DNA from 2 places in the Clostridium sp. B9 genome. Region 2 is predicted to be linked to the other one. Evidence: a T-box and tRNA genes for the amino acid it is inferred to sense, from the RefSeq annotation. Region 2 holds a T-box; the other holds one or more tRNA genes.
The links. The T-box of region 2 lies ahead of gltX (glutamate--tRNA ligase). A T-box ahead of a tRNA ligase gene usually reads a tRNA of that ligase, here a tRNA-Glu.

Region 1: it has a tRNA-Glu gene. The T-box ahead of gltX (glutamate--tRNA ligase) is inferred to sense a tRNA for this amino acid. The anticodon was not compared.

What each region holds. Positions count from the first base shown of each region.
Region 1 is NZ_JBNWKA010000003.1:3,890,353-3,900,318, forward strand. It holds gene ACQZHJ_RS17610 (UDP-N-acetylglucosamine 1-carboxyvinyltransferase) at 1-600, opposite strand, end outside; partial or broken gene ACQZHJ_RS17615 (2'-5' RNA ligase family protein) at 997-1,098, shown strand; gene ACQZHJ_RS17620 (dUTP diphosphatase) at 1,685-2,164, shown strand; gene ACQZHJ_RS17625 (DMT family transporter) at 2,217-2,648, shown strand; gene ACQZHJ_RS17630 (S8 family serine peptidase) at 2,715-3,911, shown strand; gene ACQZHJ_RS17635 (peptidoglycan DD-metalloendopeptidase family protein) at 3,908-4,960, opposite strand; gene ACQZHJ_RS17640 (DnaD domain protein) at 5,152-6,150, shown strand; gene ACQZHJ_RS17645 (ATP-binding protein) at 6,147-7,148, shown strand; tRNA gene ACQZHJ_RS17650 (tRNA-Thr) at 7,232-7,307, opposite strand; tRNA gene ACQZHJ_RS17655 (tRNA-Asp) at 7,313-7,389, opposite strand; tRNA gene ACQZHJ_RS17660 (tRNA-Val) at 7,402-7,477, opposite strand; tRNA gene ACQZHJ_RS17665 (tRNA-Glu) at 7,483-7,557, opposite strand; tRNA gene ACQZHJ_RS17670 (tRNA-Asp) at 7,563-7,639, opposite strand; tRNA gene ACQZHJ_RS17675 (tRNA-Val) at 7,654-7,729, opposite strand; tRNA gene ACQZHJ_RS17680 (tRNA-Glu) at 7,738-7,812, opposite strand; tRNA gene ACQZHJ_RS17685 (tRNA-Asp) at 7,820-7,896, opposite strand; tRNA gene ACQZHJ_RS17690 (tRNA-Val) at 7,910-7,985, opposite strand; tRNA gene ACQZHJ_RS17695 (tRNA-Glu) at 7,990-8,064, opposite strand; gene ACQZHJ_RS17700 (hypothetical protein) at 8,249-8,830, opposite strand; gene ACQZHJ_RS17705 (NAD(P)/FAD-dependent oxidoreductase) at 8,936-9,966, shown strand, end outside.
Region 2 is NZ_JBNWKA010000003.1:1,828,898-1,838,863, reverse strand. It holds gene aspD (aspartate 4-decarboxylase) at 1-652, shown strand, start outside; gene ACQZHJ_RS08340 (DUF488 family protein) at 790-1,404, opposite strand; gene ACQZHJ_RS08335 (hypothetical protein) at 1,531-2,094, opposite strand; gene gltX (glutamate--tRNA ligase) at 2,333-3,991, opposite strand; T-box leader at 4,046-4,274, opposite strand; gene ACQZHJ_RS08325 (hypothetical protein) at 4,562-6,205, opposite strand; gene ACQZHJ_RS08320 (hypothetical protein) at 6,221-6,922, opposite strand; gene ACQZHJ_RS08315 (M42 family metallopeptidase) at 7,225-8,256, opposite strand; gene ACQZHJ_RS08310 (radical SAM protein) at 8,380-9,285, shown strand; gene ACQZHJ_RS08305 (amino acid ABC transporter ATP-binding protein) at 9,555-9,966, opposite strand, start outside.

The DNA.
Region 1 (9,966 bases), 2.1 Mb from region 2:
TAAGAAGTTAGCTACGTCAACTACGTGAGGCTCTCTTGCTGAGTTCTCTAATATAGTAGTTCCTTCTGCTAATGTAGCTGCTATCATAAGGTTTATTGTAGCTCCTACACTTACAACATCAAAGAATATATTTGTTCCAACTAATTTTTCAGCCATTATATTTACAACACCGTGTTCTATTGAAACTTTTGCTCCTAAGGCTTCAAATCCTTTTATATGTTGATCAATAGGTCTAACGCCTATTGGACATCCTCCTGGAAGTTCAACTTTAGCCTCTTTAAAACGTGCTAAAAGGGCTCCTATAAAATAATATGAAGCTCTCATTCCTCTTACATCACTTCCACAGGCATCAACAGTTTTAATTTCTTGCGCATTTATTTTTAATGTATTGTTATCTATTTTTTCAACTTGGCATCCTAAGCCTTTTATTATTCTTTCTAAGCAACGTACATCAGCTATATCCGGTACATTATCTATTATACATTCACCTTTGCTAGCTAATACAGCTGCTGGTAATATAGCTACAGCAGCATTCTTCGCTCCGTTTATGTCTATAGACCCTTTTAACGCTTTACCGCCATTTATAATTAATCTATTCATACAATTCACCCTTGCTAATTTTTTATATGTATACAATTACCATTTTCTTCTTTTTTTATTCTTGTTTAGTTAATTTTTCTAATTCCGTCTAACCACATCTAAACTGTTTAAACGGTGAAATTTAAAGTATTACTCATAATTTTCATTATATCATAATAAGCCAATATTTAAAGATTTTTTTTTATTCTGAACACTCTATTCTTATGCATTTTACAATATCTTAAAATACTTTTTTATTTTTAATTTTTACCTTGTTATTTTTTTTAAAAATTCTATATGTTATAATTTATAACAAAGTTTGTATTTATTTGGTACAAACTAATATTCAAGAGAGGTTTTGTTATGAAATATTATTTAGTAGCATTGTTTGATGAGGAATCTAGTAAATCACTTGAATCACTTCAAAGAGGCTTATTGAGAAAGTATAAACTACCTAGAAATCACATAAGTTTACACATTCCCCTTGAAACAATAGATAACCCTGATCTAGATAAATTAGACGAGGTTGTTCTCAAGTTAATTAAACCTTATAAAAAATTCAAGATAGAATTAACTGGTAGTGTTCAATTCAATGAAAGCACTAATAAAGCTCTTAATTTACAAATTGAAAATAAAGGTTATATAAAAAAATTGCATAGATTATTTAATGATATGTTAAAGTTGCATAAATTTAATGTAAGAGAACGTATAGATTCACCTCTATATATACCTATTAATAATACAAACTTTAAAGATAATCATAAAAAAAATAATGCACAGCCTACAATTTTCAATCTAAGAGAATCTTCTAAGAAGAATATCTTAAAAATTTCTAAAATAGAGCTTTGGAGATTTCAAAACAACAAAAGAGAAATCCCTGTAAAATCATATGATCTAAGAAATTACTAAATAATATAATTCGTGTGTATTTATATTAGTATTTTTCGGGCATATATACAATTATTTTAGGTTAAAATAGTTGTATATTGAACATTTCGTAACTTTTTAGATTTGTATTCGTTTTCTAATCTTTTCAATTGTGGAAAGATTCTGTAAAATTATTTTTATAAGCATTTTTTGCTTAAGAAGATAGGGGGATATACCAATGGAGTTAAATAATTTTTTTATTCAGCAAGATAAGTTTAACAAGGAACTTGTTATTGATAAAAACTTAAATAATTATAAAGTCACTACTAGAATGTACTTATCGCTTCAAATCAAGATAAGCGAATTAGCCGATGAAACAAAATGTTTTATTTATTGGAACGATGGCAATAAGTCTAGAGCTTCAAAGCAATTAGTCTTAGAAAAGTATGTCGATTGTTTAAAACAAATCCTTACTATAGGTCTAAATAGAAACTATAATTGTTTGCAAAAATTAATAGTTAAACCAAATGACTATTGTTTAAGCGACCAGTTTTTAACTTTACTTATAGACGTGAATGACTTAATAATATCTCCATCTATTGATCACTATAAAACATTATTTGAAGATTTTATAAGCTTAGGAATTAGCTTAGGTTTTTCAATAAATCAAATAGAAGAAAATTTTTTTAAAAATGAATGTTGTAAGATAGCTCTCTAATTTAGAGAGTTATTTTTTTTATATTTGGAATACTATACTTGAGGTGATTATTATGTTTGGTATTATTTTAGCAATTATCTCAGGTGCAGCTATGAGTATTCAAGGTGTTTTTAACACTAGAGTTTCTGAAAAAATAGGTGTCTGGGAAACTAATACTATTGTTCAAGGCTCTGCCTTTGTTCTAGCTTTATTTATTATGTTAGCTTTAAGACAAGGTAATTTTGGAGAGGTTCGTTCAATAAACAAAATTTATTTACTAGGTGGAGCTATCGGTGTTGTCATTACTTATACTGTAATGGCTGCTATAGGAAACTTAGGCCCAACCTTTGGAGTTTCTATAATCTTAATATCTCAACTTTTAACAGCAGGTATAATAGATGCCTTTGCTCTTTTTGATACTGAGAAGATTAAATTCACTGCAAACAACTATCTTGGAATTATACTTATGGTAATTGGAATTATCATTTTTAAGTGGAAAAGTTAATACATTGTCAAAATCATACTCCCATTCATATATTATAAAATAATAAATAATATGGGAGTATTTATTATGTTTTCAATGAAACACAAATTGGATAGCAATCTAAAAATTTATATAAATCGCTCTTATTATACTAAGTATCGGGTTTTAATTAGATGTAAGAAATTTATGAAAGATATGATTAAAAAAATACCCCAACTTAAAGGTACAGTTGTAAGAGAAATTAATTCCCTAAATTTGATTTGCGCTATTCTTACACCAAAAGCTATTAATAGATTAATTGAATATCCTGAAATAGAGTTTATTTCTTTTGATGAACAGGCTACTTTATGTGGTTTAAGCATAGGAACTGCTAATAGAATTTCTGCTAATAAATCATTTAATTTTACTGGTAGGAATGTATCGATAGGCTTAGTTGATAGCGGGGTTTATCCTCATCAGGACTTATTAAATCCACGAAACAAAATAGAAGTTTTTCTAGACCTTTTAAATAATCTTTCTTATCCATATGATGATAATGGTCACGGTACAGCAATTAGTGGAATTTTATGCGGAAGTGGTTATTCATCTCAATTTGTATTTAAAGGTGTTGCAGAAAACTCTAAACTTTCATGTGTTAAAGCCTTTGATGCTAGCGGAAAAGGGTTTGTTTCAGATATTTTATTTGCCATTGAGTCTTTAATTACTCAAAAAATTAACCCTATAAAGGTTCTTTGTCTTCCTTTTGAGCTTACAAGTCATAATACTATTATCGCTGATTATTTCAATGAAATCTTTAAGTTAGCTGTCAGCAAAAATATTATTCCTGTAGTGCCTTCTGGAAGCCTTAGTGGAGAAGATACTATTAAAGGATTTGCTCTTTCTCCATGGTGTATAACAGTTGGTGGCTTTGATTCTACTAGAACACCAACTACAATCTTTAAATATTCTTCTATGGGAAGTAAAAATTTAAAAAAACCTGACTTTTCAGCGGCTTGTGCTAATATAATGTGCTTAAACTCAGATAAACAATATATCTCTGAAAGAAATGGATTAAAATTATATCCTCATAAATTAGATACTAGCTATGTGGTATTCCAAGGAACCTCTTTAGCCTGTGCCTACATATCTGGAGTATGTGCACTACTTTTAGAGTCAAAGCCAGACCTAACTTATAAGGATTTATGCTCATTACTTAAAATCGCTTCTAATAACAAATATGAACTTCCTTCATCAGCTGTTGGCGAAGGAGTTATAGATTTATCTTTCTTGCTAGAAAATATTTAAATTATATAATCTACAGGGTTAATAGGATTTCCTTTATATATTAACTCTAAATGAAGGTGAGGCCCAGTACTCCTTCCAGTACTACCTACTTTGGCTATGGTCTCTCCTTTTTTCACTTCTCTTCCTACCGTAGTTAAAATCTCACTAGCATGAGCATATAGTGTTTCAGTATTATCATCATGTCTTATTTTAATCATATTTCCATAGATATCATCATACCCAACATATGTTACAACACCATCACAGGCAGCGCCTATAGGTGTTCCACTAGGTACTCCTATATCAACACCTCTATGTCCTCCTCTACTTCTTTCTCCAAAGGCTGATGTTACAACTCCCCCTCTTGTTGGATGCTTTAGAAAAGCCATATTTGAAACTATAGGATTTTTTATACCTTTGTAAACCCTTGTACTCTCTGCTTCTTTTATAACGTTTTGATTTACAATCTCACTATCAATTTCTTTTCCATTAACAAATGTCAACTTCTTCTTAACTACTTTTTCTCCTTCTTTTCCTTCTTCAACCTTTTTATCTCCTAAATACATATCATCTACTTTTATTACTTCTACTGCTGGCTCAATGGCAACAGTCTCTTCCTTCTCTGCCTCTACAGTTATTTTAACCAAGGGGTCAGGAATACTGTCATTAACATCTAATATCATCTTTGATATCTCCTCAGCAGAACTTATCTCACTTGTTAAAATACTATTTTTTCTTAAATCTATTTTTGTATCAAAATCAATGTCCTCTACTGAAAATCCCTTATTAGAAGCTCTTGTGTAATATTTATCTTCAATATTTTTGATTACTTCATCAACAATATCTGGGCTTGATATATACCCAACAACATTATTATTAAGAGCTAACTCGTAGGCTTCTACATAAATATTTGCCATACATTCTACATCTTCAACAATATACTCAAACTCTCCCTTTTCTGAATAAAAAGAGTTAGCAAAAACCTTTGTATTGAATGTAGTAAATAAAATTATTAAGGTAAAAAGAAAAACAAAAACTTTACTTTTCCCCTCTCCCTCTGAAATATTCATCGTAAAATTCTCCTTTTAATAAAAATTTTAGTTTAAAATTAAACACGTAAATTAATGTTTCCATTATCGCCAAAATTATTCATTAAAATAAAATATTTTTTATATTTAATGGAAGTTTACTTTATTGTTATAGAAAAGACACTTTGATATAATTAAACTACTTATATAAAACTAGAAAGGTGGTTATTTTGTTGAGTACTTTTATGTTAAAAAACTCAGCCACTAAGTTTACTCCCGTTAGTGATATATTCATAGAAGAATATATGCCTAAAGCTAGAGGAGAATTTGTTAAGGTTTATTTATTAATGCTAAAATATAGCTTTTCTGGAGAACTTGGAGTTAATTCTTCAATTTTAGCAACGAACCTAAACCTTTTAGAATCAGATGTAATGAATGCTCTTAATTATTGGCATGAAGAAGGCGTTATAAAATTAGTTCCTATAGATAAAATGAATAACTTTAGTATAGAATTTATTGATCTTTCAGAAGGTAATCACTCATCAACTCATAATTCGGTTGATTTATTATCAGCACTAGATGAGAGCAACACAAAGGATATGCTTAAAGATATAGAAAAACTTATTTGTAGACCATTGTCAACTAAGGAAATGACAACTTATCTTTCTTGGCAAACAGAGCTTGATTTCTCTTCAGAGCTAATACTAATACTAATAGAGTACTGTGTATCTAAAGGGAAGAAAGATGTTAGATATATTGAAACAGTGGCACTTGGCTGGCATACAGCTGGTATAAAATCAATCGATGAAGCCCAAGCTTATATAACTAAAACAGAAGATAAGTGGGTAAAAATAAGAAAAATTCTTAAATATTTAGGAATTCAAAATACAGAAATAATGAAACCACAAGAAACTATGATGGAAAAGTGGCTTCTAACTTATAACTTCTCTGTGGAGTTAATTTTTAAAGCTTGTGATATATGCTTTGAAAGACTTAACAGAGCTGATTTTAAATACATAGATGGTATTTTGTCAAAATGGTTTAAAGATGGAATTAAAACTTTAGATGATGTAGCTAAAAAAGACGTTAAAAAGTCATCTAACATACAAAAGCCATTTAATAATACTAATCAACCTATTCAAAAGAAACCTGCTAGAGCAGCTAATTTTACTCAAAGAGATTATGACTATGATTCCTTAGAAAAACAATTGTTAGGATGGGATACTGAATGATTAAAGGTTATAAAACTCAACTGATGGATATTTATGAAAAGATTCGTCAGGATGAAAAGAAAGATTTAACTAACAGACAAAAAGAAATTAAGGAAAAGATACCTCAAGTCTTTGAATACGAAAGAGAAATAGGCAAATTATCTATAAAGTTATCAATGCTAGCTTTAAGAAATCCAGATAAATCTGTATTTGAAAAAATGAAAAAAGACATTAATAACTTAAGAGAAGAAAAAGATCAGTTATTGGCTATGTATGGCTATCCAAGTGATTATTTAGATATGCATTATAGATGTCCTAAATGCAAAGATACAGGCTACATAGTAACAGAAAAATGTGATTGTTATAAAAAAAAGCTAGTTGAAATTTACTATGAAAATTCTCATATGGCTGATGCCTTAAGATCAAATAACTTTTCAAAGTTTGATATAAACGTATTTTCACCAGTAAAAAGAGGGAATGAAAAATATTCTCCTAGAGAAAATATGCAAATAATGATTGATAGAATAGTTAATGGGTACATTCCTAAGTTTGCTTCACATAATGAAAATATTCTTTTCTTTGGAAGTCCAGGTACAGGGAAAACCTTCATGACTTATTGCATATCAAAAGCTTTATTAGATAGTGGTTTCCTTGTTGTTTATAGAACTTCTGATGAGCTTATGAGAGATTTAAAAGATATACGATTTAATAACAACTTTGAATTAGAAGATTTACTATTAAATTGCGATTTACTCGTTATAGATGACTTAGGTGCTGAACAAGTAACAGACTTCTCTACTACAGAGTTATTTACTTTATTAAATAAAAAACTTTTATCTAATAAAAAAATGCTTATCTCAACAAACTTAAACTTAGAAGAACTTAAGCAAACTTATGCTGAGAGAATAACTTCAAGATTGCTTGGAAACTTTGTTTTATTTAAAACTTATGGTGATGATATTAGAATAAAGAAAAATCTTGAAAAAACAAAAAGAAAAAATGCAACTTATCTTACTTAAAAGATAAGTTGCATTTTTTTAGCATAAATAAATGAATGTAAATTACGATAAAAAAAAGAACTTCAGTCGAACTGAAGTTCCTTTGGAGCTGATGATCGGACTTGAACCGATAACCTGCTGATTACAAGTCAGCTGCTCTGCCAATTGAGCCACACCAGCGCGTATGGCGACTCAGAAGGGACTCGAACCCTCGACCCCCGGCGTGACAGGCCGGTACTCTAACCAACTGAGCTACTGAGCCATTTAAAGTTTATGGTGGTCGCAACAGGGATCGAACCTGTGACCCCCTGCTTGTAAGGCAGGTGCTCTCCCAGCTGAGCTATGCGACCTAATATGGTGACCCCTAGGGGAATCGAACCCCTGTTACCACCGTGAAAGGGTGGTGTCTTAACCGCTTGACCAAGGGGCCAAAACTGGCGACTCAGAAGGGACTCGAACCCTCGACCCCCGGCGTGACAGGCCGGTACTCTAACCAACTGAGCTACTGAGCCATTAAAAACTTTAATGGTGGTCGCAACAGGGATCGAACCTGTGACCCCCTGCTTGTAAGGCAGGTGCTCTCCCAGCTGAGCTATGCGACCGTAATATATGGTGACCCCTAGGGGAATCGAACCCCTGTTACCACCGTGAAAGGGTGGTGTCTTAACCGCTTGACCAAGGGGCCAAAAATGTGGCGACTCAAAAGGGACTCGAACCCTCGACCCCCGGCGTGACAGGCCGGTACTCTAACCAACTGAGCTACTGAGCCATTAAAAGTTTTATGGTGGTCGCAACAGGGATCGAACCTGTGACCCCCTGCTTGTAAGGCAGGTGCTCTCCCAGCTGAGCTATGCGACCATGTTGGTGACCCCTAGGGGAATCGAACCCCTGTTACCACCGTGAAAGGGTGGTGTCTTAACCGCTTGACCAAGGGGCCACATTAACTCTTAAAACCACATCATTTTTGACCAGTTTTAGCTTTAAACTAAAATGTTTATTTTGTTTTTGTCTTTCGCACTTGGCGACCTGACAAGGAATATAATATCTTAATCTTAAACTTATGTCAACACTTTTTTAGTTCATTTTAGGTCATATTAGCTTATTTTTTAAATTTAATTCTTTTATTCGCATTTTTCCTCAAAATTACTCTCTTTTTCTATTTTTTCAACTATTTTTTTATAATTATCTATTTGATTGCTTCTCCAGGCTATTTGTTCTTCTAATTTTTCCACGTTAAAATCGCATGTTTCCAAGAATTCTGGCTCTTCTATGACCTTAATATTAAACTTATAGCTTTCTTCTCTAAAATTCCTTCCGCTAGCTTCTATTTTTATCGGATAGCTATCATTTAGGTATAAAAGTATATTCTTATCCCAAATCCCTCTCTTATTTGCGCCTCTAGAAAAATCATTTAAAACAATTATTTTTTCAACCTTTTCAAAATTATCTTCTAAAGCGTCAATTAAATCTTTATAAAATAACGCAGATGTACCTCTATTTATTTTTATTTTTAATAACTCTAAATGTTTTTTTATAATATCATCTACTTCTCCATCTGAAACTAACTCTCCACTTTCCATTTTAAAAGTTTTTATTCCTGCTTTACCTGGATAATCAACAACTACTTGATTAAAATTCATTCGTCTTATTTTAAACTCATTATTATACTCTTCAGTATTTTCATCTGTAATTTTAAACTTCATAAGAACCACCTCACACTTTATTATTACTCCATTTAAGAATAATATTAATTGTGTTAAAATCTTATTATTATCTAATTGAATCTATTTATAAAAGGAGATTAGAACATGATATATCACGATATAATAGTTTTAGGTGGTGGAGCTTCTGGCTTAACTGCTGCTATTTCAGCTAAGGATTTTGGATTAGATGTAGCTGTAATAGAAGGAACTGATAGAATAGGTAAAAAAATTCTTACTACTGGTAATGGTAGATGTAATATAACAAATTCTTTAATAGGATTTCCATTTTCAAATTATCATAGTCAAAATGATGGGTTCTTTATTAAAACATTAAGTAAATTTTCTGTTGAGGATACTAAGGCTTTTTTCTTAAACTTAGGATTGCCAATAATAGAACTTGAAAAAGGTAAAAATTATCCTCAATCATTACAAGCTTCTTCCGTTGTAGATATTTTAAAAATTTCTTTAGAAGAACGTGCGATTCCACTTTATAGTGCTTATAAAGTAAAGAGCATACACAAATCTAAAGGAAAATTTGTTTTATCAACAGGAAATGAGGATTCACCTATAATTAAATGTAAAAAATTAATTATGGCTTGTGGAGGAAAATCAGCTCCTAAAACAGGTTCAGACGGATCAGCATATACTTTAGCTAAAAATTTTGGTCATTCTATAGTAGAACCTAGTCCAGCTATAGTTCAATTAAAATTAAATCACCCTAGATTAAAAGCTTTATCAGGAATCAAATTTAACGGATTTGCTGAAGTAGTATGTGATGGAAAGAGCTTAAGGAAAGAATTTGGAGAGGTTTTATTTACGGACTATGGAATTTCAGGTCCTCCAATTCTTCAAATTTCAAGAGAAGCTTCTTTAGGATGTCTTAAAGGAAAAGATGTAAAAATAATAGTTGATATGATGCCAGAAAAATCACAAAAAGAAGTAGAAGACTTCTTAGAGGGTCACTTTGCAGTATTCTCTTGTAGAGAAGTTATAAACTCACTTATAGGTGTTGTTAATAAAAAAATGATTCCTATAATACTAAAAGAAGCTGGTATAGACGATTTACATAAACCTTGTTATGAACTTACATGGCAGGAGAAAAAAGCTCTTATAAAACTTATGAAAGCTTGGGAATT
Region 2 (9,966 bases):
ATACTTTGGAGTTACTGGATGGAGACTTGGAACATTAGGACTTTATGAAGATAACATATTTGATAAATTAATAAAAGAACTTCCACCAGAGAAAAAGGAAATAGTTAATAAAAGATATGAATCACTTTCAACTCATCCAGAGGATATACCATTTATAGATAGAATAGTTGCAGATAGCCGTCAAGTAGCACTAAATCACACTGCTGGCTTATCTACTCCTCAACAGGTTCAAATGGCATTTTTCTCAGCATTTTCACTAATTGATAAAGAGGATGTTTATAAAAAACAAACTATAGAAATATGCCATAGACGACAAAAACTTCTATTTGAGGGTCTTGGATTAGAACTAACTGAAAATCCATATGATGCAGCATATTATACTGAATTTGATCTACTTCAATGGGCTAGAGAAAATTATGGAGAAAATTTTGCAACTTATCTAAATAAAACTTATAAACCGGTTGATGTTCTTTATAGATTGGCAGAAGAGTCATCTATAGTACTTCTAAGTGGAGGTGGCTTCCAAGGGCCAGAATGGTCTGTAAGAATTTCTTTGGCTAATCTAGAGGATGAAGCTTATTCTGAAATAGGCACTGTCCTAAAAAAAATATTAGAAAGCTTTGTTTCAGCTTGGAAATCTACACTTAAATAAAGAAAAAGGAAGTATTAAAAATATTTTTAAATACTTCCTTTTTTATTATAACTAAATAATTCCAATCATTTTATAAGTGTATTTTTCACAGACTTCATCTATTTTATAAAAGCTTATTTTTGAAATTAATCTTAAAATTATTTTAATTTCTCCATTCTATAACCAATCTCTTTATTAGCTAATCTATATCCTTCTTCAATCATTTCATCTCTACTCATTTCATTTCCTAATAAGGAATCAAGTGTTAATTGATTTCTCTCTTTAAAATATTTATCCAATAGCATATTTTCTATGTCTTCTTGGTTAGCTAAAGAATAGTCGTGGAGTATATGCTTAACTTCAAACCCTTTTTTATCTAGCTCTCTACCTACTAATATACTTCTATGACATCTTATAGGTTCTTGCATAGCCCCTAAAAGTACAATATTATATCCTTTCTCTAATCCATTCCTAAGTCTATCTATACCAGTTTTAAAGGCATCTTCTTCTATTACCTTTTTAAAATCAGCATACCCTTCTCTATTATAAGAAATCTTATTTTCTCTTTTAGCAGCAAACTCTCTAGCCATATAAATATATTTAAAACCTAAACTTTTTAAGGTTATTTCTAAATCTTCCTTATTATATTGAACGTTATATTTAGAGTATGGTATGCCTCTTATATCAACAACACAATTTATATCATATTTTTTTAGCATATCTACTAATCTATTCATATAATAATTTGAATGACCTATTGTATATATTTTCATATCAACTTCTCCTTTATATAAAGCAATAAGGTTGTAAGAATTATCTTACAACCTTATTATAAACAAATTATATAAAATCTTTAACATTTATTAAAATAATAATACTAGTTCTATAGGAATTTAGCTCTAATATGGTAAAACTGAACTTAAAGAATAAACTTTGCTCATGAAATAAACGCATAGCAGTACTAATAATAGTATTATTATTGCTCCTATTATGTTTACTAATCCATGTTTTAAATCCTCTTTAAATTCAACACTATTTATTTTGGCGCCCTTATCTTTTCTTATTCTGTAAAGACCTCCCCATATGATTCCACTAGCTATTATGTTGCCAGTAGCAAGCTGAGCTAAAGCTATTATATTTAAAGATATTTTGTTAGACGTTATATTTTTTCCTTCTTCTAGATCTCTAATTACATACTTAAGTATAGTCCCACAGAAAAATGCTAACATTGCTAAAACAAACATTACTGTTATTTTAGGATCATCTAAAACAGGTTGATAAAACTTCTCTCCTTTAGAAGCAGTTATTGAATATAAATATATTATATATACAATTGGCACTATAAATAATATATATTTTGCTAAGTTAAGAGGAAAAAACTTTTTCTTTAAAGCATTCTCTTCTATTTCTTGTTGTTCTTTTGTAAGCTTCTTTTCAGTGTTTTTTTGTTTGTTTTTTGCCACCTTTACCTCTACCTTCTCTCTTCATTTGAATTTATGCATTATTTTTTAAATTACTTATTATGATTATAACAATTTAAACATTTACTTAACAATATTTTCTCTTATTTTGTGAAAATTATCTTTTTTAGTTACAAAACTTCTAAGTAAACTTTCTGAAATATATATTTTAAAATAAAGAGTAAAGCAAAGTTAATAATAAAAAACTGTACTAAGAAAATCTTAGTACAGTTTTTTTATATTAAAGTGATAAGAATTTTTGGAATCTTTCTCTAACCTTATCTTCACCCATAATTTGCATTATTGTGTAAAGGTCTGGAGTGTTACTTCTGTGAGTTAAAGCAGCTCTTACAGCTCCTGCTACATCAGAAACCATTCCTTTAAATTCTTCTGGATTCTTTTTATATTTCTTTCTATCAGTTGCATATCCTAATTCAACAGCAACTGCTTTTAGGTCTGAGAACCAAGTGTCCTTGTCTGTATTGAAGTTATATGCTTTTGCATAAGCTTCCATTATTCTCTTAGCCTCTTCTAATTCTACAGTTTTTGGTAATTCAACATTCTCTGCAGTTTCTTTATCAAATAACTCATCGAAGAAGTAGAATATTTTCTCTTTAACTTCATCCCATTTAGCGAAGTCTTTTCTTGGCTTTGGACCTTCTTTATCTATGTTGAATACTTCTTTCATCATGTCTTCTTTAGCAGTTACTAAATCATACATTTCTTTGTCGTATTCTTTAGCCCAAGTTGTGTAGTAATCATAAACTACTTCTGGCTTCATTTTGCAGATAACATCTTTACTTACGTCATTTAATTTAACTAAGTCAAATAAAGCTCCACTCTTACTCATTTTGTTTAATTCAACCTTGTAATCATGGTAATCAGCATCTGGATTTTCAGCTCTCCACTCTTCGAAAGCTGAGTTTATTATGTTTAATAAGTATTCTATAACTGATTGTGCTGGATATCCTTTTTCACTATAGTAGCTTACTGCACTTTCAGGGTCTTTTCTCTTAGAAAGTTTTCTCTTTGAGCTTCCATCCATTTTCATTATTGTTGGTATATGAGCATACTTAGGTGCTGGAACTCCTAAAACTTCAAACATTTGAAGGTGGATTGGAAGTGATGATAACCACTCTTCTCCTCTTATAACGTGAGTAGTTCTCATTAATGTATCATCTATAGCATGAGCAAAATGATAAGTTGGAAGACCGTCACCTTTTATTATTACTATGTCTTGAAGATTTTCTGGGAATGAAACTTCTCCTTTTATCATATCTTCACAAACTACTCTCTTCTCTGGATTTCCAGGTGATTTCATTCTTATAACATAGTTTTCACCAGCTTCTATTCTCTTTATAGCTTCTTCTGGTGATAAATCTCTATACTTAGCAAATTCTCCATAACATCCTGGAGTTAATTTTTCTGCAACTTGCTTTTCTCTTAAAGCTTCTAACTCTTCTGAAGTCATGAAACAAGGGTAAGCTAAGCCTTTTCTTAAAAGATCTTTAACAAAAGCTCTGTATATATCAGCTCTTTGACTTTGCTTATATGGTGCATAAGCTCCTTTTTCTGTATCTTCTCCAGTTATACCTTCATCAAAATCCATTCCAAAGTCATGCATAGTTTTTATAGTATCATCTATAGCACCAGCTACTTCTCTCTTTTGATCTGTATCTTCTATTCTTAAGTAGAAGATTCCACCACTTTGGTGAGCTAATCTTTCATTGATTAATGAAGCGAAAACTCCTCCTATATGTTGGAAACCAGTTGGACTTGGTGCATATCTTAATACTTTAGCACCTTCTTTTAAATCTCTTTCTGGATATTTTTCAAAATAATATTCCGGTGTTTTATCTATATTAGGGAATATTAAATTAGCTAAATTTTCATAACTCATTCTTTTCACTTTCCTTTCTGAATTTATGTATAAAAAAAGTCCTTCGTCCTAAAAAATTAGGACGAAAGACTTAACTTCCGCGTTACCACCTAAATTAGTTAGTCATAGACTAACTCACTCAAAATTTATTAAGGGAAATTATCCCTAGACTTACTCCTTAAAACTAAGATTTTCAGTCTATAGCTCCGAAGCTTCTTTCTATAAGACTATCTTTTAGGCTCACACCATCCCTAAATCGCTTAGAAATAATTACTTATATACTCTTCTTCATCATAGCTTAAAATATTTTCTTTTAAATATGACAAATTATATTATAACAGATTCTTTAAAGTTGTAAACAAAAATATTATAAACTAAAGAATTTCTTTACTATATTTCTATTTAATTTATTATATCATATAGAAAAATTTATAAAAGTTTATTGAATTTCACTAATAATAAAATTTCCCCCTTCAAATTATAAAACTTAATCTTTTTAACTTAATCTTATTCACTTTGATTATAAATTTAATAGATAATCCTAATTTGTTGTAATTTTTTATCTTAATAGCAATCCTCATGAACTATTCTTTAATTATTTTCTAAAAAATTATTCCAAGCTTTCAAATTAATTTCGTCTTTTAATAATTTATATCTTAAATTCAAATCATTATAAGTAACATTTAAAACTTGCTCTTTTAATAACCATAATTTAATTATATTCAATAATAAGTTTGAATATTTTTCCACATTAGAAGTTATATCTTTATTGTATATAACAATGTTACTCTTATCCAATACTTTCTCTATCTTATACTGCTCTTCTAAAGTTATATTATCCTTAGTATAGAACTCCTCTTCTTTTTGAAACCATGTCCACATAATATACTCATACTCATTTATCCAGTTGATAAGCTCTTCATCTGATATATCCTCTTTTATATTCCATAATGGAAGTAATGCATTTCCAAAAAGATAGTTAGAAGCAAAATTCTCTATGTTATTTCCAAATAGCTTATAAAAAAGATCTTGCATAGAAAACTCATTTTCACTATTTTCTATTAAATATTTTACTATACTATTCTTATTATTTTTTATTGAATTCTCTATTAGATAAACTAATAAGGGAGCTTTGGTATAATGCAAAAACTCTAGTTTACCATGACTTTTAATACCAGCCTCTTCCATAGGAATTATTCTATATCTATTTGGCTCCTTTAAAGTCATATATAAATATCTAACATAAAGCTTGTTTAACTCTTTATTGAAATTTATACTTAAACTTTCTTTCAAATTATCATTTAAGCTTTCAAGTGCTAAATTTTCATAATAAGTAGCTAATCCTTCTGTTAACCAAAGATTAGGAGGAAGGTGATATATCCTTGAAACAAGCTTAGAATCCATAAATCCATGGAATAATCTATGGGATAATAATTGCCAATCTCTTTTTTCTTTTTCATCAAAGGTAGCACTTATTATGTTTTTCCCACTTCCCCCTAATATATAAGGATGTTCTCCCTCTTCTTTTCTTAAAAGTACTATATCAATATTTTTCTTAAACTTTTTACTACTTTTAAATAAATCAAAGTAGTACCTGCAAATATTTCTTATATTTTCATAAACTTTAGAATCCTTATTTATAAGACTGCTTGTCCAATCTATGTAAAGGGATATTTTACCCTCTTCTTCAAAAAAGCTTTTCTTTTCGAAATATCCAAATACATAAGCGGACTTCATAAGTTCATATAAATCGCTCCAGTTAGCTCTTTTACATTTGCTTATAAACTTATCCTCTTTAAAAGGAATTATACTTTGAAAATTATATTGCAATATGTTATTCTCAAAAGCACCTTCTAGCTTTGAAAAATTAATTTCTATATCATAATCTAATTTTTCATAATCCTTTAGTGTAAGTACATTTACTGGTAAAATTAATATTTGTTCACCCATAAAACTTATTAAATCATTATTCAAAGCACCTAATCTACCATGTTTCCCTAAAGCACCTATTTGAACTTTATAATCTATAATAAGATTAGTCTCCTTACTTTCTAAAAATAAGAAATTATCATCCATTTCATAATATGTATCTGAATAAATTTCCTTAATATTAACCTTACCTTTGTAAAGCTGTACTTTTGATACTCCCTCTAAATTATTCATCTCTAATTTTATATTTAACAAATTCTCATTTTCATCTCTTCTCACTGAGAAAATAATATCCCTGTATCCCATTTTAACTCTCCTATGTTAATTATCTAAATTTCTTAAAACATCTCCATCTATATCTATGTAAAGTTTAAGTATAGGCGCATATATACCTTTTTCTTTCATGCTTTTTAAATAAAGATTAGTTTTGTAGTAAAGAGTGCCCTCAATTTCTTTTTCACCCTCAATAACAACTTCAATATCACCATTGTTTAATGAAACTTCATAGTCCTTTGCTACATCTTTAATCTCTAAAGCTTCCTTATCACTAATATTTAACTTTGTTATAAGTCCCTCTATTCCAGTTAAAGGCTCACCTGTTTCACTTTTAAGAACTTTACCTGATTTATTTATTATAACTCTATCAATTGCTCCTGTTAACTCGTCATTTTGTACACTTTTAGAATATAGTGTTACTTGATAGTATTTTTCATTCCCCATCTCTTTCCACCCATTGATTTTGGCTCCTAGGTCTAGGTATGACATTTTATCTTCATAGTCTAAAGCAAATTTTTCTATAGTTTTTTTTATTTTATCATCTATTTTTACCTTAGATGCACTATCCTCATTTTTTTCTTGAGCTTTTTCCATACTCATATCTTCTCCATTATCCTTATTATTTAGTAAAGTTAAATTATTATAAGTTTTTTCATTAACCTTGTTATTATTTACGCTATAGCATCCTAAAAAGCTTCCTACTGATAATGAAACTACTAATGCACCACCAACTAAAACTTTTTTCATATAAAACACTCCATTCAATTTTTCTCTTAAGTATATTATTTCCAAAATGTTAAACTTATAATCTTTTTTTAATTTAACTTTTAGATAATTCTAATATTTAGATTATTATACTTCAAGTAAAAAATAGCTTAATTACATTTTGTTAACAAAATTATTTCTATTTCAATAATTCCATATTAAATAACACTAAAAAAAGCACTAATAAAGTTTAAAAATCCAACTTTATTAGTGCTTTTAATATTAGAATCTATTTTAAAAGTAGTGTTATTTTTTAGATAAAACCATAACTTAAAATTACTATACTATTTAGTTAAATATAAATAAAGTAATTTTATAGTATTCTCTAAGGCATTATAATGAGTTCTCTCCATACCATGTGATGCTGACACACCTGGTCCTATTAAAGCACCTCTTATGTCATTTCCACCTCTTAAGGCTGCTCCAACATCTGAGCCGTATCTTGGATATACATCAACTGCATAATCTAAATTATTTTCCTTAGCAAGACTTATAAGCTTTGAAGTCATGTTATAATCATAAGGTCCACCAGAATCCTTAGCACAGATTGAAACCTGAGTATCTTTACAAGTCAAGTCATCTCCTACACATCCCATATCCACAGCTATCATTTCTGTTATATCATTTGGTATGTATGAAGAACCATGTCCAACTTCTTCATAAGTTGAAATAAATATCTTTGTTGTATATTTAGGTTTTTCCCCTAAAGTTTTAAACACTTCTAAAAGTCCTATTAAGGCAGATACACTTCCTTTATCATCTATAAATCTTGATTTTAGGAATCCACTTGGAGTTATTGTTGTTTTAGGATCTATAAATATAAAATCTCCTACACTGATACCAAGGGCTAGGACATCTTCCTTACTATTAACAATTTCATCTATTCTTACTTCCATATTTTTAGTATCTCTAGGTTTGCTTGATGCATCATCATAAACATGGATTGAAGCACTTGTACTAACAAATGTACCAGTATATTCTTTCCCTTCTCTTGTCCTTATTATGCAATACTCTGAATCTAAAGTAGGTACTATAGGCCCCCCTATCAATTCAAACTTTAAAGTTCCATTACCAGTTATTGATCTTACCATTGCCCCTAAAGTATCAACATGAGCAGACAAACCTACTATCATATCTTCACGTTCACCTGGCACTGTTATTATTCCACAGCCCTTATTAGTTCTTTCTAGATTATATCCTAACTCATTTACTCTTCTTTCTATCTCATCCATAATCTCAAAGCAAAATCCACTTGGACTATGAAAACTCAATATGTCTTTTGCTGTATTAAGTACAAACTCTTTATTTACTTTCATATTAAATACCCCCTCTTTGATTATATGGATTATTATACCACAACCAAACCTGAAATAAGTAACCTTGCTACTTATTTATTATGACTATATAATTTAATATGAATAGAATTAGAGGTGTTTTTAATGAATGAAAATATATTAAAAGAATGTACTCTTTGCAATAGAAATTGTAAAGTTAATAGATTTGAAAAGCTTGGAGCTTGTCAAGCAAATGAAAAAGTCAAAATAGCTAGAGCTGAATTACATATGTGGGAAGAACCACCTATAACATTTAAAAATGGTTCTGGCACAGTATTCTTTTCTCACTGTAATTTAAAATGTGTTTTTTGTCAGAATCATGAAATAAGCCAAGAGTTTAAAGGACTTGAAATTTCTGTTTTAAGGCTTGCCGAAATATTTTTAGAGCTTCAAGAAAAAGGAGCAGAAAACATAAACCTAGTAACTCCAACACACTATGCAGTTCAAATTATAGAAGCTTTAAAAATAGCTAAAGATAATGGATTAACAATCCCTATTCTATATAATACTAATGGATATGATACCTTAGATACTATTAAAGCATTGGATGGCTATATAGATGTGTATCTTCCAGATTTTAAATACTTTAAAGATGATTATGCCTTAAAATATTCTAAAGTTAAAAATTATAAAGATAACCTACTTCCAATACTTATTGAAATGTTTAGACAAGTAGGAACTCCTGTGTTTAGAGAAGATGGAAAGCTTTTAAAAGGTATGGTTATAAGACATCTTATGCTTCCAGGACTTTTATTTGATTCTAAAAAAGTTATTGATACAATCTACTCTACCTTTGGAGATGATGTATTTATAAGCATAATGAATCAATATACTCCTATGAATAAGGCTTGTGAATACCCAGAAATAAATAAACCACTAAACCCAAAGCATTATGACTCATTAATTGAGTATGCAGCTTCATTAGGAGTAAAAAATGCCTTTATTCAAGAAAGTGGAACAAACACTTTAGCCTATGTTCCTTCCTTTGAATTCCAAGGAGTTTTAAAATAAGCAGGTGATTTATTTGAAATTATTTAGTAAGTATTTACTATATTCAATATTAATTTGGGCTCTAGGATTTTTACTTCTTTTATTTATTGTTCCAGAATATTTATGGGCTGTTTTTATAGTAATATTACTTATAATCAGTAATATTAACTGGATTCTTTACTCAATAAGGAAAAATTTAAAAGGCTAATTTTAATTAGCCTTTTAAATTAGAATCTGTTTTAAACTAAGGTTGATTTCTAGTAACACTAAAATCCTTACTAAACTAGCCTCTACTTAAACTCAACCATTTTCACAAAGTTATTTATTCTTTCATCTGAATTATTAAATAACTCTTCTATCTTTCCGTGATTTATTATCCTACCATCATCTATGAATATATAATAATCTGCAAATCTTCTAGCAAAATTCAATTCATGAGTTACTATTATAATATCTGATTCTTCTTTTATCTTAAGAAGACTCTGCATTACTTCATAAGCAAGCTTTGGATCTAATGCACTTGTTGGTTCATCTAATAAAAGGAGTGAAGAGCCTGTAACCAAGGCTCTTACAATAGCAGCTCTTTGAGCTTGACCACCACTTATTTCATTTGGCTTTTTATCTTTATGTTCTAATATTCCAATCTTATCTAGCCATTTTTCTGCTATTTTATTAGCTTCATCTTCTTTCATTCCATAAGTG